2 regions of the Agrococcus sp. GW821-FHT14H11 genome follow, and region 2 is predicted to be linked to the other one. Evidence: predicted binding sites of a transcription regulator. Region 2 holds the regulator's gene; the other holds the start of a gene.
What was found. The regulator LexA, encoded in region 2, represses DNA repair genes until DNA is damaged. The targets are predictions, from matches to a motif close to TCGAACANNTGTTCGA.
Positions count from the first base shown of each region.

Region 1: a site for LexA is predicted at 5,623-5,638, ahead of AC1RNL_RS00095 (HNH endonuclease signature motif containing protein). Genes of this name have one in related genera too.

Region 1 is NZ_JBXAPA010000001.1:17,097-26,074, forward strand. Features, by position in the region: gene AC1RNL_RS00070 (hypothetical protein) at 1-1,783, shown strand, start outside; gene AC1RNL_RS00075 (glycosyltransferase family protein) at 1,795-3,678, opposite strand; gene AC1RNL_RS00080 (arsenate reductase/protein-tyrosine-phosphatase family protein) at 3,762-4,421, opposite strand; gene AC1RNL_RS00085 (VanZ family protein) at 4,585-5,091, shown strand; gene AC1RNL_RS00090 (MarR family winged helix-turn-helix transcriptional regulator) at 5,122-5,544, opposite strand; gene AC1RNL_RS00095 (HNH endonuclease signature motif containing protein) at 5,675-7,123, shown strand; gene AC1RNL_RS00100 (hypothetical protein) at 7,277-8,803, shown strand; gene AC1RNL_RS00105 (NADPH-dependent FMN reductase) at 8,864-8,978, shown strand, end outside.
Region 2 is NZ_JBXAPA010000013.1:28,348-37,325, forward strand. Features, by position in the region: gene dapF (diaminopimelate epimerase) at 1-267, shown strand, start outside; gene AC1RNL_RS12735 (class I SAM-dependent methyltransferase) at 251-856, opposite strand; gene hflX (GTPase HflX) at 884-2,410, shown strand; gene lexA (transcriptional repressor LexA) at 2,439-3,062, opposite strand; gene AC1RNL_RS12750 (hypothetical protein) at 3,297-3,647, shown strand; gene AC1RNL_RS12755 (histidinol-phosphate transaminase) at 3,686-4,765, shown strand; gene hisB (imidazoleglycerol-phosphate dehydratase HisB) at 4,767-5,375, shown strand; gene hisH (imidazole glycerol phosphate synthase subunit HisH) at 5,372-6,019, shown strand; gene priA (bifunctional 1-(5-phosphoribosyl)-5-((5-phosphoribosylamino)methylideneamino)imidazole-4-carboxamide isomerase/phosphoribosylanthranilate isomerase PriA) at 6,088-6,837, shown strand; gene AC1RNL_RS12775 (SseB family protein) at 6,842-7,684, shown strand; gene AC1RNL_RS12780 (DUF1844 domain-containing protein) at 7,697-8,056, opposite strand; gene infC (translation initiation factor IF-3) at 8,278-8,978, shown strand, end outside.

The DNA.
Region 1 (8,978 bases), on a different contig from region 2:
GCTGTTCTACGGGTCATCTATGGGTGGCTTCGAGGCGCTGCAGATGGCCTCGGTGACGCCCGGGTCCCGGGCCGTCGCCGAGGTGCCCCAGTTGGACATGGTCCGATACGCGTTCCCGCAAGCCCTCGAAGACATGGAGCGCGACCTCCTCCGTGGCTCCTTCATGCGGCACCGTCGCGTCCACCCTGAGCAGGTGTCGATCCTGGAGCGGTTCCGCCACAGCGCGCGCGTTCCCTCCGCGCGCCTAATCACTAATGCAGCCGACCACACGGTCGAGGACATCCTCCGACTTCCGCTGGAGGCAGCACAGCTCGAAGTCTCGGACCGAGGGCTGGTCTCGGTCGATCTCTGGCCCGACCCGATCGGCCACCGACCGTTGAGTCGAGAGTCGATCGTGCCCGTACTGCAGCGGGAACTGGCAGACCTCAGGCCCAGCGCGTCCGCGACGGCGAGTCCCCCGACGCAGGTCTCAGAGAAGCCGAAACCGCCCGTCCTCGCGGACTTCCGCCCGCTACTCGAGCAGGGCCTGACCCTCGCGGCCAGCGTGGAGCTCACCAGGGATGCGGAGGATCGGCAGCGCTACGAGGCTGCGCTCGCGGCACTGTTCGCGGCGGCCGAAGCCGACCCGACCCAGGATCTCCCGCTCCTCCGAGCATGCTCGCTCATGAAGGTCTGGGACATGAACTACTCCGCGCGGTACCTCGAGACTGCTCGCCGCGCCCTGGCGCGCCGAGAGTCCGTGGCCGCGGCGTCCTTCGTGGCGCGGGGACTTCTCGCCAGCGAGCCCGCACCGGATGCGCTGCGCAGGATCGAAGAGCTGCGGGGCGGTATCCAGGATCAGGACACTGCGTCAATCCTGGGCATCTTCCGTGCGATCGCCCTCTACAACGCTGGCGAGATCGCTCGCTATGAGGACGAGGTCCGAACCGTACGACAATCGCTGCGGCGAGATTTCGAGAGCTACATCCTGGTCCCGTTCTCGACCGTGATGCTCCCGTCCGACATGAGCGATGCGGTGCCCGACCCGGAGCTGGTCGGCGCTCTGGAGTACGGGCTCGAGGGGGTCGAGTTCGGGGGCGTTCAGCGCGAGTACAGCGTCGTGATCTCGTGTGACCTCACCTACTTGCAGGCATTCGGCCCGATGCTCGTGTCGTCGTTCGAGCAGGCATGTAGTCCGGGTGCGCGTCTTGTCATGGTCGTGCTGGGCTCTCGAGAGAGCGCGGAAGCAGAGGTCGAGCGCCTGCAGTCGCTGTCCGACCGCTGCGAGTTCGTGTTCATCGACGTCGAACCCGGAGCGAACCTAGGGCCGCTCGCGTCACTGGTGCGATTCGTCGTCACGCCGAAGATACTCGCCTCGACAGCGTCTCCAGTAATTCTCATGGATGTCGACGCTGTCATCCTGAAGGACCTCTCCTCCCTCATCGAAAGCCTCGGCGATGCCGATCTGGGAGTGCGACTACTCGGAAGCAGCCCGGCGCCGTGGGAGATGTACGCGGCCGGGGTCGTCGTGTTCAGGCCGACGCCCGCAGGACGATGCGTCGCAGACGCGGCGGCTGCGGGTGCTTTGCACAAGGCGCGGCGCGGCGCGGCCCAGTGGTGGATCGATCAGAACGCTCTCGAGTTCGGCATCCGTTCTGCTCAAGCGGCGGCCCCGTCCAAGCTGATCGTCCACGATTTGATGGGCGCATCGAATGCTTGGCTCGTCCTTCCCACAGGCCCCCGGGACACGAAGGTGAAGGTGCTTCGGGCGGCCTTGGATCGGGTCGCCCCATCGTCCCGCTGACGCCTTCCGGCTCAGAGCAGCACGTGCTCCGCGGCCAGCCCGAAGCTCAGCACCTGGCTGTTCGCCAGGATCCGCTCGTCCTCGGTGCTCCAGGTGTGCCCGTCCCGGGCGCCGCGCATCTGGATGAAGCCGAAGCGGTCGGCGCTGTAGATGCCGCCTCCAGCCGCGAGGATGCCGCGCTGGAAGGTGGTGTCCTCCCCCAGCGTGCGATCCTCGAACGGCGTCGCGAGCCACGTCGCGCGCGGCCCGACCATCGTCGGGCCGCCCACGAGATCGACCCAGCGGTGCTCGCGGTGCGGATTCTGCAGCACGGTGGCTCCGACCGCCTCGAGGTGGAGGTATCGCGCCTCCTTGCCGACCAGCTCGGCCCCCGAGTAGTCGAGCGCGAAGCACGCGTCGGCGAGGTAGTGCTCGCCGTAGAGGTCGTCGTCGTCGAGCTTCGCGATCACGTCGCCGTCGCTCGCCGCGACGAGCGCGTTGAGGTTGGCGCCGAGCGAGCGATCCATGCCTGCGCGCAGCACGACCAGCTCCGCGAGCCCCGCCTCGCGCGCGAGCGCCTGCAGCTCGGCCTCGTCCTGGTCGAAGCCGTGCAGCAGCAGCAGCAGCTGCACATCGACGCCCACCTGCTTCGCCGTGGTGCGGATGATGCCGGGCACGAGGTGCGGGCGGATGGTCGGGGCGATCACGCTGACGCTGGGCCGCCGCCACGCGGCGGGGTCGTCGATCCCGAGCGCGCCGAGCACCTGCGTCGCCCGGTGCGAGAAGGTGTGGTGCCGCCAGATGTGGCGTTGCGCCAGGTGCACCTGCCGGTCGCGCAGCTCGGGGCTGCGCACGAGGGCGCGCAGCATGAGCTCCGCCTCCTCCCGATCGTCGACGATCGTCACCTCGCCGCGCGGGAACCAGTGCTCGACTGCGGCGCTGCGCGTCGACACGACGGGCGTGCCGCTCGCGAGGATCTCGAACACGCGGCGGGCGAGCATCGTGGGGCTGTCGACGACCGAGTTCACGTTGAGCATGACCTTGTGCGCGCGGTACGCGGTGAGCATGCGCTCGTAGTCGAGCGAACCGCGCACGTACGGCAGGAAGGCCTCGGGGAAGCGGTACTTCGGGTCGTCCTCGAAGCGCGAGTAGATGTCGAAGCCGATCCCACGCCGCTCGGCGACGTCGGCGGCCGCGCCCAGCAGCAGATCCATCTGTGCCTGGCGCTCGGGGAACTTGTGCGACCAGTAGCTGCCGCCGAAGCCGATGTCGCGCACCTGGTGCAGGCCCTGCTGCCGCATCGGGTGGTGCAGCGCCGGCTGCGCCGCGAACGCGAGCTCCTCGACCCGGTCGTGGCCGAGCGCCTCGCGGTAGCGGTCGATGAGCGCCGCGTCGGTGGTGAACACCTGGTCGAAGATGCGCGCCGTGTCGAGGAAGTCCTCGAAGTGCGGCGGATCCTCCTTGTTCCAGAAGGCGGTCGGGATGCCCTGCTCGCGGCAGTGCGCGACGAGCGCTCGCAGGGGCTCGCTCGGGGCCTTCGAGCCCGTCAGCTGGTAGCGCCAGGCGCCGCCGGAGCCGGCCCACGCCGACTCCACGAGCAGCAGGTCGATCGGCGCCTCGCCGAGCTGCCGCCGCCAGCCGTCGGGCGTGAGCTCGACGACCGCGAACTCGTAGCCCCACGCGCTCGCCGAGAAGGTGTCCATGATCACGCCGACACGCACGCTCGGGCGCCGCGTCGGCCGGTCGACGACGGGCCAGATCGGCATGTCGTCGGTGAGGCTCCGCGCGACCGCCGGATCGCCGTTGCGCGCCGCGGCCCCGCGTCGCAGGCGCCACGAGCGCAGCTGCTGCACGCCTCCCTTGCGCAGATGCCACAGGCCGGTCCTCAGGGTCTGCAGCGTCTTCACGGTCTCCATCCACGGTCGCGTCGTGCTCTGCCCGCCATCCTAGGCGGCGGGCGGCCGCGCGCCCTGGGCCCGCGCGGGCCGTCGCGCTCGGCTCAGGCCGCGTTCGCGCGCGCGAGCGAGGCGAGCGCGACGACCAGCCGGTCGACCTGCCGGGCCACGGCATCCGCCGACCGCCGGTAGACGGCGGCCGAGCGCCGGTAGGGGTCCTCGATGTCGAGGTCGGCCCGCTGCGCGTGGTCGATCATCGAGCGGTCGGCGCACGCCGCGACGACGCGCGATAGGAAGGCGGGGATGCCGTCCTCGCCGAGCGGCCGCACCTGCGCGCCGCGATGGCCGGCGGCGACCCGCTCCGTCAGGCAGGCGAACTCGACGAGCGTGAACGCCCGTCGGTGCGCGGTCGGCGCCGAGGCGACGGCGGCGCTGCGATGCTCGCGCGCCAGGGCGAGCACCAGGTCTGCGCGCTCGACGAGCGCGGGCTGCAGCCGCCGGGCGCGGTGGCCGTCGGCGCCGTGCAGGCCGAGACGGCCGGCCTCCGCCACCGCGAGCGGCTCCATGCGATGGCCGTCGAGCGCCATCGTGCCGGCGCTCGTCACCTCGATCACTGCCGGGTCCCACCCGGGGAAGGCGCTCGGCAGACGCTGCCGCAGCAGCAGCTCGGCCTGCGGCGAGCGGCAGATGTTGCCGGTGCAGACGGTGAGGATGCGGAACACGGGCGCCGTCGACCGGATCATCGCGTGTCGAGGTCCCGTCATGATCGGAACGCTAGACCCGCCGTCGCCGCGCCGGGCGGTGCTCGGCGAGGACTGATCGAGGCTTCGCACACGGGTGCGGATGCGGTGTGGTCGGTGCTGAGGATCGGTGCCGTTGCGCGCCCTTCGTCAGGTCGCGCAAAGCCGCCCGCGACAGACTCGACGGGTGTCCTCCGAGCCTCGCGTCGTCGTCGTGCCCCGCGCGCGACGTGCGCCGCTGCGGCGGCTCGGCATCGTCGGACTGCTGCTCGGCATCCCTGTGGTGCTCGTCGTGACGCTGTGGCCGACGCACTTCCTGCTGCGGGCGAAGCCGCGCGTCGTGCGCGGCATCGAGTGGCTGCAGGCGCGCGACCTCGCCGACTGGCTGAGCTGGACGCGGCTCGAGGTGCTCGCCAACGTCGCGATGTTCGTGCCGCTCGCGCTCTTGCTCGTCTTCGTGCTCGGCGCCCGGCGCTGGTGGATCGCGGTCGCGCTCTGCGTCGCGCTCAGCCTCGGCGTCGAGGTCGTGCAGCACTTCCTCCCCGGGCGCGTGGCCTCCGTGCGCGACATCGTCGCGAACGGCATCGGTGCGTTGCTGGGGGCGCTGCTCGCCGTCGCCATAGAGGCCGTCGTGCGGTCAGTGCGGCGTCGGTCGGCGTTAGCGGAGGCGCAGCGCCGAGCCAGCACGGGCTGAGACGCCCACGAGTCGCCGCGACCGCGCGCGTCAGGGCCGGTCGCGCTCGAGCGTCGATGCCAGGATCAGCGCCGCCCGCTCCAGCGCTGCGCGCTCGCGCCGCCCGAGGTGGGTGAAGCGCGGCTCGAGCAGCACGCCGTCGGCCTCGCGCTGCTCGTCCCGCGCGGCGATCCCCGCGGCGGTCGGCTCCAGCCGGGTCGTCCGTGCCGAGCCGCGCCGGCGCATCCAGCCCGCCTCCTCCGCCTGCCGCACGAGCGCCGTCATCGTCGGCTGCGCGACGTGGCAACGGCGGGCGAGCGCGGTGACACCCATCGGGCCCTCGAACTGCAGCACGACGAGTGCGCGCACGGTGAGCGGCGACATGCGGTGCGCACTGCGCTCACCTGCGAGCCGACCGAGCAGGTGGCCGCTCTCGGCGAGCCGCACGAGGGTCGCTGCGAGTCTGGTGGGCATGGCGCGACTCTATAGCGATCGGATGCCTGAACGGCACCCCTCGCAAGTGCGGGAGAGATTGTGGAAAGTTCGCGCGTGTCGTAGATACGTTCGATAGACTAGCCGCATTCCAACGTTGGAGGGGGCGACCATGGCACCGCAGCCGACCAGCCGCACCTCCGATGCGCTGCGCTCCCTTGACGTCGCACTCGACGCCATCGCGGCCGCCGCGGGCACCCTCGACGCCCTGCTGCCGCACCTCGACGACGCGCAGCGGCGCGACGTGGTGGCACGCGTGGGCGACATCGGTCGCGGAGGCGACGCGCTCAAGGTGCGCGTCGCCGACGACCTCGCGAAGCGCCACGACGGCCTTCCGAAGGACGAGCGCTTCCCGCTGTGCTGCGGCTACAAGGATCCGCTCGAGATGCTCACCGCCGAGCTCGGCGCGTCCCGGCGCACGGCTCGGCAGCTGCTGCGGGCCGCGAGCGCCACGCGGGCGTCGATCGGCATCACCGGGGCCACCGTGCCCGCGAGGTTCCCGATCCTGGGCGGCGCGCTCGAGACCGGCGCCATCTCGCTCGAGGCGGTCGGGGCGGTGCTCGATGCGCTCGGCGATGCACCCGATCGTGCGCACGCCGACGACGTCGCGGCCGCCGAGGAGGCGCTCGTCGCATCCGCCATCGGCGACCGGAGCACCCACCGCGACGACACCGGCACCGATGCGCCGATGCCGCCCGAGCTGCTCGCGCGCCTCGCACGCATGTGGCGCGACGCGATGGATCCGGATGGCGCCGAGCCCCGCTACGAGCGGCAGCTGGCCGAGCGGGGCTTCAGCTTCGGCACCCGTCCCGATGGCATGGTGCAGGGCCGGCTCATCTGCACGCCCGACCAGGGCGCCGTGCTCGCCGCCGCCTTCGACGCGTTCACCGGCCCGCGCACGAAGCCGCGCTTCCAGAGCGACGACGAGCGCGCCGCAGCAGCGCTCGAGGTCGATGATCGCTCGCGGCCGCAGCAGATGGTCGACGCGCTCATCGCCATGGTCGGGCGGTCCGTCGAGCAGCGCGACGTGCCGCGGGTCGGCGGTGAGGCGCCGGTCGTCGTCGTGCACGTCGCCAAGCAGAGCCTCGAGGCCGCCGCAGCGGGCACCCCGGGCTGCACAGCGACGGTCGAGCGCACGGGCGACTGCATCCCCGTGCACCTCGCCGCCGCGATGCTGTGCGACGGCCGCATCCAGAGTGCCGTGACCGGCGCCGACGGCCTCCCGCTCCACCTCGGCCGCACCGACCGCCTCTTCTCCCGTGCCCAGCGGCGCGCGCTCGCCATCCGCGACGGCGGCTGCCGCGCCCCGGGCTGCACCTTCCCCGTCGGCTGGACGGAGGCGCACCACATCGTGCCGTGGGAAGCAGGCGGCCCGACCGACCTCGACAACGGCATCCTCCTCTGCTCCCACCATCATCACGAGGTCCATCGCGGCACGCTCGAGGTGCAGTGGGCGTCCGGAGGCTGGGTCGTCGTGCCGAGGACCAGGCGCGCCACGCGCATCCGCGGCTTCGGTCGCCGCATCACCGGCGCCCCGCCGCAGCTGCAGCCCACCGCGTAGGCACTCGCCGCCACCGGCGTGCGCAGCGTGTCCCGCATGCGGCTTGCGCAGCGCTGCCGAGCCGCGCCGCGCAGGCAGCCGTCGGATACGCTCGATCGAGCCGCAGCGACCCGGTCGCGACCGGCGCACGACGCCGACCACGGGAGCCCGACGATGCTGGAAGCGCTGCTCGGCGACCGCCACGAGCGCCGGCAGCGCCAGGCGATGCAGGCGTTCCGCCGACGCGAGCAGCAGCTGCGCCCCGCGTACAAGATCTGGGGCTACAAGAACGTCTTCGCGAAGGGCTTCCTCGTCACCCGCGGTCCGACCGCCCACGCGCCCGTCGAGACGTGGGAGCACGACGCGGTCGGGCCCTGGCACGTGCGCGTCGACCCCGTGCTCGACCGGCAGGTGGCGCGCTCCGAGCGCGCCGAGGTGCTCGTGCTCGGGCAGGCGTTCGACGACGGCGGCCCGAAGACCCGCGACCGCGTGGTCGAGCGCATCCTGCGCGCGGTCACCGCGCATCCCGACTCGGCCGCGCAGACGCGCGCGCTCGACGAGACGATCGCCTGGCTCTCGGGCCGCTATGTCGTGCTCGTCGCCCGCGGCGAGCGGCTCGACGCCTGGGGCGACCCACTCGCCACCCGCTCGCTCTACTGGCACCGCTCCGCGACCGGCGTCGCGCTCGCCTCGCACAGCGCGATCCTCGCCGACATCGCCGGCGGGCTCGACAGCAGCCGCATGCGCTGGGTGCTCGAGCACCCGCACTACCGCTCCCCCGCCGGCCGCTGGCTGCCGGGCCTCATCACGCCGCACGACGAGGTCGGGCAGCTCTACGCCAACGGGCGGCTCACCGTCGAGGGCTCGACCGTCTCGAACGAGCGCTTCTTCCCGCTCGCCGACCGCGTCGAGCTGAGCACGGCGGATGCGTCGGCGCGTTTCCGGGACGACCTGCGGCAGCAGGTGCGCAACTGGATCTCGGTCGCCCCCGTCACCGTGCTCTCGCTCACCGCCGGCCGCGACTCCCGGGCCGTGCTCGAGGCCGGGCTCGTCGACCTGCAGCGGGCGGGTGCGCTGACGCTCACCTACCACCCGTTCCACGTCGCCTCGAAGAGCACCTACGCCGACTTCCTCACCGCCGGGCGGCTCTCCGCCGCCGCGGGGCTGCCCCACATCGGGCTCGACGTGCCCATCCTGAAGCCGACCTCCGAGATGGCGCGCCTCTACCGCGCCACCTTCCCCACCTGGCAGCGCTACGCCAACCTCGCCGGCGCGCTCTACCTGCACGCGCCCGCGCGGGCGGCCACGATCTTCGGGGTCGGCGGCGCCATCGTCACCGGCATGTGGAAGGACACCTCGGTGCGCGAGCTCACCCCGCAGCTGCTCGCCGCCAAGTACGCCGCATCGCCGTTCCAGCACGACCCCGAGCTGCACGACGAGCTCGCCCGCTGGATGGACTTCACCGACTTCTCCGACGACGCCCTGCGCGGCTACGACTTCTACGACTTCTTCCACTGGGAGCACCGCATGACCAAGTGGGGCGGCAGCGGCTACAGCGAGTACGACCTCGCGACGATCCCCGCACCGGTGCTCAGCTCCCGGCGCCTGCTCGCCGCGGCGCTGTCGCTCCCCAAGGAGCAGCGGGTCGCCGCCGAGGTCTACCGCGCCATCTCGGAGGCCGGCGCGCTCCCCGCCCGGTAGCGCCCCGCGCATCCGCCACGCACTCTCGACGCATCCAGGGAGCGGGTGCAGGCTGGAGCCATGCCTGAGACCTACAGCCACGAGCCCCCGTACACGATCGGCGTCATCTGCGGCAGCATCGCCGCGTCGTCGATCAACCGCCGCCTCGCCCGCGCGCTCATGAAGCTCGCGCCCG
Region 2 (8,978 bases):
GTCGTGCCGGGCACGATCGCCGACGGCGTGGGCTCGATCCGCATGCGGGTGCACGAGCGCGGGGTCGGCGAGACGCTCTCGTGCGGCACCGGCGCGGTCGCCGCCGCCATGGCGACGCGGCACTGGTCGGGCGATGCTGCCGACCGGTGGATCGTCGACGTGCCGGGCGGCAGGCTCGAGGTCGAGCTCGACGACCGCGGCCACGTGTGGCTCACCGGTCCGGCGGAGATCGTCTTCCGAGGAGAGACGCTCAGTCCGGTGCCGTGACGGCGATGATGCGATACGTCTTCCGCGAGTCCGCGCGCTCCACCTCGTACCCGGCGAAGCGCTCGGCCAGCCAGCGCAGCAGCGAGTCGGCGCCGAGGTGCTTCTGCACCACGAGCCACGCGGTCGCCCCCGGCGCGAGCCGCGGGATCCAGGTCTCCAGCAGCGCGTGGAGCTGCGGCTTCCCGATGCGGATGGGCGGGTTCGACCAGATGGCGTCGAAGCGCACGTCGGCCGGCACGCGCTCGGGGAGCGCCGGGGTGATGTTCGATATGCTGAGCAGCTCGGCATTCCGCTCCACGAGCGAGAGCGCTCGGGCGTTGACGTCGACCGCCCACACGCGGGCGGCGGGGGAGCGGAGCGCGAGCGTCGCCGCGATCGGCCCCCAGCCGCAGCCGAGATCCAGCAGCTCACCGGTCTCGGGCGGCGCGGGCACGGCATCCAGCAGCACCGCCGTGCCGACGTCGAGGCGGTCGCCGGAGAAGACACCGGTCGCCGTGACCATCTCCCGCTCGCGACCGTCGAGCGGGACCCGGATGGTCCGGACCGCCTCGGGCGCGACGGGATCGGGTGAGAAGTAGTGGTCCGGCACGGACACGACAGTAGCGAAGGACGAAGCATGGCAGCACCGAACGAGGCAGACCCCACCCAGCCCGGCCCCGCCGAGGCCGAGGGTCACGGGCGCGCGACGGAGCGCATCCTGGCCTGGGCGGCCCCCGGCGAGCGCGAGCTGCTCGCCGCGCGCGCGCAGGCGCTCCAGGAGGGTGACGACGCGGTCGACCCCGACGGCGACCAGCTCGACCGCGACGAGCGCGCGGCCCTCCGCCGCGTCGACGGCCTCCGCACCGAGCTCGAGGACGTCACCGAGGTCGAGTACCGGCAGCTGCGCCTCGAGAACGTCGTGCTCGTGGGCGTCTACTCCGGCTCCGCGGAGGACGCCGAGAACTCCCTCCGGGAGCTCGCGGCGCTCGCCGAGACCGCGGGCGCGCTCGTGCTCGACGGCATGCTGCAGCGCCGCCCCAACCCCGATCCCGCCACGTACGTGGGCCGCGGCAAGGCCGAGGAGCTCGCCGCGATCGTGAAAGAGCTGGGCGCCGACACCGTCATCGCCGACAGCGAGCTCTCGCCCAGCCAGCGGCGCGCGCTCGAGGACTGCGTCAAGGTGAAGGTCATCGACCGCACCGCCGTCATCCTCGACATCTTCAGCCAGCACGCCAAGAGTCGAGAGGGCAAGGCGCAGGTCGAGCTCGCGCAGCTCGAGTACCTGCTGCCGCGCCTGCGCGGCTGGGGCGAGTCCATGTCGCGCCAGGCCGGTGGCCAGGTCGGCGGCCAGGGCGCCGGCATGGGCTCCCGCGGCCCCGGTGAGACCAAGATCGAGCTCGACCGCCGTCGCATCCACTCGCGCATGGCGCGGCTGCGCAAGCAGATCAAGGGCTTCGCGCCGGCGCGGCAGGCGAAGCGCGCGAACCGCGACCGGTTCGAGGTGCCGGGCGTGGCGATCGCCGGCTACACGAACGCCGGCAAGTCGAGCCTGCTCAACCGCATCACCGGTGCCGGCGTGCTGGTCGAGAACGCGCTGTTCGCGACCCTCGACGCGACCGTGCGCCGCGCGCGCACGCCGGACGGCCGGGAGTTCACGATCGCCGACACCGTGGGCTTCGTGCGCAACCTGCCGCACCAGCTCGTGGAGGCGTTCCGCTCGACGCTCGAGGAGGTCGCGGAGTCGGAGGTCATCGTGCACGTCGTCGATGCGAGCCACCCGGATCCGGCCTCGCAGATCGCGACGGTGCGCGATGTGCTGGGCGAGACGGGCGCGCGCTCGATCCCCGAGATCGTCGTCTTCAACAAGGCCGACCTCGTGACCGCCGACGAGCGGCTCGTGCTGCGCGGCCTGCAGCCCGACGCGGTCTTCGCGTCGGCCCGCACCGGCGAGGGCGTCGACGAGCTGCTCGCGCGGATCGCCGAGCTGCTGCCGCGCCCGCAGGTCGCGGTGTCGCTGCTCGTGCCCTACGACCGCGGCGATGTCGTGGCCGACCTCCACGAGCGCTTCGAGGTGCTGCGCGAGACGCACGACGAGGCGGGCACGCGCATCGATGCGATGGTGACGGAGGCCGCGGCGGGCCAGCTGGCCGAGTTCCGGGCCTGATCTGGCGGCCCGGGCGCCGCCCGGGCCGTCAGACCGACCGGAGCACGGCCACCACGCGGCCGAGCACGTCGGCCTCGTCGCCGAGGATCGGCTCGAACGCGGAGTTGCGCGGCAGCAGCCAGGTGTGGCCGTCGCGCTGGCGGAACACCTTGACCGTCGCCTCGCTGTCGAGCATCGCGGCGACGATGTCGCCGTTCTCGGCCGTCTGCTGCTGGCGCACGACCACCCAGTCGCCGTCGCAGATCGCGGCGTCGATCATGGAGTCGCCGACGACCTTCAGCATGAAGAGGTCGCCGGTGCCCACGAGCTGCCGGGGGAGCGGGAAGACGTCCTCGACGTGCTGCTCGGCCGTGATGGGCACGCCTGCGGCGATGCGGCCGACGAGGGGCACGAACGCGGCCTGGTCGATGCTGCCCGCGGTCTCGTCGACCTCGTCGTCGATGAGCACCTCGATCGTGCGCGGGCGGGACGGGTCGCGGCGGATGCAGCCCGCGAGCTCGAGCTGGCCGAGCTGGTGGGTGACGCTCGAGAGCGACGAGAGCCCCACGGCGTCGCCGATCTCGCGGTAGCTCGGCGGGTAGCCGCGCTGGCGCACCGCCCGCTGGATGACCTGCAGGATCGCCTGCTGCTTCTCGGTCAGCTGCCTCGTCATGCCCGCTCCGCTCCCTCAGGTGCATCGCGTGTCAGTGGCCCGCGATTGACTCCTCGTGGTTCGAAAGCGTATCCGACAGGACGCCCGGATCAAACGGATGTTCGAGTGTGTCGTGGAGAAACTCCGCGACAGGGCTTGACGCATCCGGAGGATCGAAGATAGATTCGAAACAGAGATTCGCGGCCGGTGCTCCCGGCCGAGCACCGGCCGCGGACTCCACCGAGAGGAACTGCGATGACTGCGATCACCACCACCACGCCGGGTGCCCGCGTGCGCCTGACCGCTCGCGGCCGCCGTGCCCTGGCACTGCTCGTCGCCGCGCCCGTGCTCGCCGCAGGCGCGCTCGCCGGCGCCGGCGTGCTCGGCGACGCCCTCGCCGGTGCCGTCGCCTCGTCGACGGCCGAGACGGCGCAGTTCGAGCACATCACCGTCATGCCGGGCCAGTCGCTGTGGCAGATCGCCGAGGCCGTCGCGCCTGAGGCCGACCCGCGCGACGTGGTCGCCGAGATCGAGCTGCTGAACGGCATCGCCGGAGCCATCCAGCCGGGCGAGCGGCTCGCGATCCCCGCGCACTACTCCGGCTGAGCCACGAGCGGCATCCGCGCCGGTCCTAGGCTGGTTCGGTGACGAGCCTCGACGACCTGCCCATCCGCGACGACCTGCGCGGCCTGACGCCCTACGGTGCGCCGCAGCTCGACGTGCCGGTGCGGCTCAACGTGAACGAGAACGCGTACCGCGTGCCGGAGGCCGTGGCGCTCGACATCGTGCAGGAGATCGCCCGTGCCCTGCCCGACGCCAACCGCTACCCCGATCGCGAGTTCGACGCGCTGCGCGCGGCCTTCGCCGGCTACCTCGGCCACGGCCTCCAGCCCGCGCAGATCTGGGCCGGCAACGGCTCCAACGAGGTGCTGCAGCACGTGCTCCAGGCATTCGGCGGCCCGGGGCGCTCCCTGCTGTCGTTCACGCCCACCTACTCGATGTACCCGCTGCTCGCGCAGGGCGTCGGCATGCGCTGGGTGCCCGTGCCCCGTGCCGACGACTTCACGCTCACGCCGCAGGCGGTGCGGGAGGCGATCGCCGAGCACGATCCCGACGTGGTGTTCCTCTGCTCGCCCAACAACCCCACCGGCACCGCCATCGACCTCGAGACGGTCGAGGCAGCCGCCGAGGCCGCGCGCGGCATCGTGCTGGTCGACGAGGCCTACGCCGAGTTCGCCCACGACCGCAGCCGCACGGCGCTGACGCTCCTGGAGCGGCACCCCCGGCTGCTCGTCTCGCGCACGATGAGCAAGGCCTTCGCCTTCGCCGGCATCCGCGTGGGCTACCTCGCCGCCGATCCCGCGGTGATCGACGCGCTGCGGCTGGTGCGGCTGCCCTACCACCTGTCGGCGCTCACGCAGGCGGCGGCCGTCGCGGCACTGCGCCACAGCGACGCGATGCTCTCGCGCGTCGACGAGCTGCGCACGCAGCGCGACCGCATCGTCGACGAGCTCACGGCGCTCGGCTACCGCCCCTACCCGTCCGACGCGAACTTCGTGCTGGTGGGCGGCATCGACGATCCGCGGGCTACGTTCGAGGCGCTGCTCGAGCGGGGCATCCTCGTGCGCGACGTCGGGCTGCCGCACACCCTCCGCATCACCGCCGGCACCGCCGCCGAGACGAGCGCGCTGCTGTCGGCGATGGCAGCGCTGCGCGCGGAATAGGATCGAGGCCATGGCCCGCACCGCATCCATCGAGCGCACGACGAGCGAGTCGAGCATCCGCCTCTCGCTCGACCTCGACGGCACCGGCGCCTCGTCGATCTCGACGACGGTGCCGTTCTACGACCACATGCTGACGGCCTTCGCGAAGCACTCGCTCATCGACCTGCAGGTCGAGGCGAGCGGCGACACCGACATCGACGCGCACCACACGGTCGAGGACACCGCCATCTCGCTCGGCCTCGCGCTCGCCGAGGCCCTGGGCGACAAGGCCGGGGTGCGCCGCTACGGCGACGCGACCGTGCCGCTCGACGAGGCGCTCGCGCGCGCCGTCGTCGACCTCTCCGGCCGACCGTTCCTCGTGCACTCCGGCGAGCCCGCGGGCTTCGAGCTGCACCGCATCGGCGGGCACTTCACCGGCTCGCTCGTGCGGCACGTGCTCGAGGCGATCACCCTGAACTCCCGCATCACGGCGCACGTCGAGGTGCTCGCGGGCCGCGACCCGCACCACATCGCCGAGGCCGAGTTCAAGGCGCTCGCCCGCGCGATGCGCGTGGCGGTCGAGCCCGACCCGCGCGTCACCGGCGTGCCCTCGACGAAGGGCGCGCTGTGACGCGCTCCCCGCTCGCCCGGCCGCGCGTCGCGCTGCTCGACTACGGCCTCGGCAACGTGCACTCGGCGGCGAAGGCCCTCGAGGCGGCCGGCGCCGACGTCACGCTCACGGCCGACCGCACCGCGGTCATGGAGGCCGACGGCCTCGTCGTCCCCGGCGTCGGCTCGATGGCCGCCTGCATGGCCGGCATCCAGGCGATCCGCGGCGGCGAGCTCATCGGCCGGCGCCTCGCCGGCTCGCGCCCCGTGCTCGGCATCTGCGTCGGCATGCAGGTGCTGTTCTCGAGCGGCGAGGAGGGCGGCGGCACGACCGCGGGCCTCGACGAGTGGCCGGGCACCGTGCGGAGGCTCCGCGCCGACATCCTGCCCCACATGGGCTGGGCGCAGGTCGAGGCGCCCGAGGACTCCGTGCTCTTCGAGGGCGTGCGCGACGAGCGCTTCTACTTCGTGCACACCTACGCCGCCACCGAGTGGCACATCGACCCGCACCCGCGCATCCGCCCCCCGCGGGTGACGTGGGCCGAGCACGGCGAGCGGTTCATCGCCGCCGTCGAGAACGGCCCCCTCTCCGCCACGCAGTTCCACCCCGAGAAGTCGGGCGAGGCGGGCATCCGCCTGCTCGGCAACTGGGTGCGCGGCCTCTGAGCTGGCCGCCGCCGAGCGGCGGCAGTAGCATCGCCGTGGCCCCGACACCGGAAGGCATCCCCATCCCCATGACCGACTTCAACCAGTCGCCCAAGCTGCAGCTGCTGCCCGCGATCGACGTGGCGGGCGGCAAGGCCGTGCGGCTCACGCAGGGCAAGGCCGGCACCGAGACCTCGTTCGGCAGCCCCGTCGACGCCGCCGAGGACTGGGTGCAGCAGGGTGCCGAGTGGATCCACCTCGTCGACCTCGACGCCGCCTTCGGGCGCGGCGACAACCGCGCCGTCATCAAGAAGGTGATCAAGGCCAGCAAGGGTCGTGTGCAGGTCGAGCTCTCGGGCGGCATCCGCGACGAGGCCTCGCTCGAGTCGGCGCTCGCCACCGGCGTGAAGCGCATCAACCTCGGCACCGCGGCGCTCGAGAACCCCGAGTGGACGGCCTCCGTCATCGCCGAGTACGGCGACCAGATCGCGGTGGGCCTCGACGTGCGCGGCACGACGCTCGCCGCCCGCGGCTGGACGCAGGACGGCGGCGACCTGTGGGATGTGCTGGCGCGCCTCGAGGCCGCAGGCTGCAGCCGCTACGTGGTCACCGACGTGACGAAGGACGGCACCCTCCAGGGCCCGAACCTCACGCTGCTGCGCCAGGTCGCCGAGCGCACGCAGAAGCCGATCGTCGCCTCCGGCGGCGTCGCGAGCCTCGACGACATCGCCGCGCTCCGCGAGCTCGTGCCGTACGGCGTCGAGGGCGCCATCGTGGGCAAGGCGCTCTACGCCGGCGCGTTCACGCTCGCCGCCGCGCTCGACGTCGCCGGCCAGTAGGCCGGTGGCCGACGGGCAGCCGCGCCGCGCGGCCGACTCGGCGGGCCGGCCGTGGGAGGGTCGCTCCTTCGACCACCACGACACGGCCTACGCGCACGACGACGGCTCCGCGCCCGCGGGCTTCGTCGACGCGGTGCGCGCGCTCGCCGACGGCAGCGGCGGCCGCTCGGCCGTCGTGGACGCGCTGCGCGGCGCGCGGCTGCTCGTGCCGCTGCTCGCGGCGGCGGGGGAGACCGGCGTCGACGAGCGGGGCCGCACCGTCGACAAGACGCAGGAGCTCTCGATCGTGACCGTCCTCGGGCCCGACGGACGGCCCATCCTGCCCATGTTCTCGTCGGTCGACGGCATGCGCGGCTGGAACGCCGCCGCCCGCCCCGTGCCGACCGCCACCGACCGCGCCGCCGCGGCGGCGCTCGACGGGCCCGGCCGCATCGTCGTCGACCCGGGGGCCGCGACCGAGCTCGTGCTCACCCGCACGATGCTCGAGGCGCTGCTGACGGATGCGCCCTGGACGTGGGGCGTCGAGGACCCGGCCGTGCAGGGGGCCGTCGTCGACGCGATGCTCGCCCAGCCCGCGGTGCAGGCCGTCGTGCTCGCGACGGGGGACCCGCGCAGCACGCTCGCGGGCGCCGATCTCGAGGTGCACGCGCTCGTCGACGCGGCGCCCGACGCCGCCGAGCAGGTGCAGCGCGCAGCGGCGGCGCTCGCCGAGGCCGAGCTCGTGCGCGAGCGCATCGACAGCGTGGCCGTGCGCGTGCACCGCTGGGACGGGGGCGCGGCGCGGCTGCCGCTGCGTGCGCCGGCGGTGCTCGCCGTCACGCGCGCCGAGCGGGAGGCCGCCCGCTAGGCAGCCCTCCGACTAGGAGACGGGCCCGGTGAACTTCTCGCCCGGGCCCTTGCCGGGGGCGTCGGGCATCGGGCTCGCCTCGCGGAACGCGAGCTGCACCGACCGCAGGCCGTCGCGCAGGGGTGCGGCGTGGATGCCGCCCACCTCGGGCGCGGCCGCGGTGACGAGGCCGGCGAGCGCGTTGATGAGCTTGCGCGCCTCGTCGAGGTCGAGCTGCTGCTCGGGGTCGTCGGCGAGGCCGACCTTCACCGCGGCGGCGCTCAGCAGGTGGATCGCGACGGTGTTGATCAGCTCGACCGCCGGGACGTCGGCGATGTCGCGCGCCTCGGTCAGCGCGTCGTCGCGGTGGTCGTGCTCGATCGGGTCAGTCATCGCGCTCTTCTCCTGGAGGCCGGTGTCTGGTAGAGTTCTGCAGGTTTCGGGCTTCCGCCCGGAGGTGAAAGAGGAGCAATCCCACCCGCAGCCGTTCCAGGCTATCGGGTCAGCAGCACCGGGCAGCGCGTCGTGAGGCGGGCACCGCGGTGCTGAGCCACGCAGGTCGATCCCGCGCTCTGGCTCCTCGTTCGCCGTGCACCAGCACACAGCACAGCAACGTGAAGGAGCCCGCGATCAGCGATCCCCGCACCAACGAGCGCATCCGCGTCCCCGAAGTCCGACTGGTCGGCCCTGCCGGCGAGCAGGTCGGCGTCGTCCGGGTCGAGGATGCCCTTCGTCTTGCCCGTGAGGCAGACCTCGACCTCGTCGAGGTCGCGCCGAACTCGCGCCCGCCCGTCGTCAAGATCATGGACTACGGCAAGTTCAAGTACGAGCAGGCGCAGAAGGCCAAGGAGGCCCGTCGCAACCAGGCGAACACCGTCCTCAAGGAGGTCCGGTTCCGCCTGAAGATCGACGATCACGACTACGAGACGAAGCGCAAGCGTGCACAGGGGTTCCTGGAGGCGGGCGACAAGGTCAAGGCGATGATCCTCTTCCGCGGCCGCGAGCAGTCGCGCCCCGAGATGGGCGTCAAGTTGCTGCAGCGCTTCGCGGAGGACATCCAGGAGTACGGCGCGGTCGAGTCGTCGCCGACCATCGACGGTCGCAACATGGTGATGATCGTCGGCCCCATGCGCTCGAAGTCGGACGCCAAGGCCGAGCTGAACGCGACGCGCACCGCGCAGCGCAAGGCCGACCAGGAGAAGCGCCGCGCCGAGGCCGAGCGGCAGGCGGCACGCCAGGCCGAGGTCGAGGCGTCGCGCCCCGCTCGCCCGACGCTGCCCGCGGGCAGCTCGACGAACGGCGACACCGAGCTCAC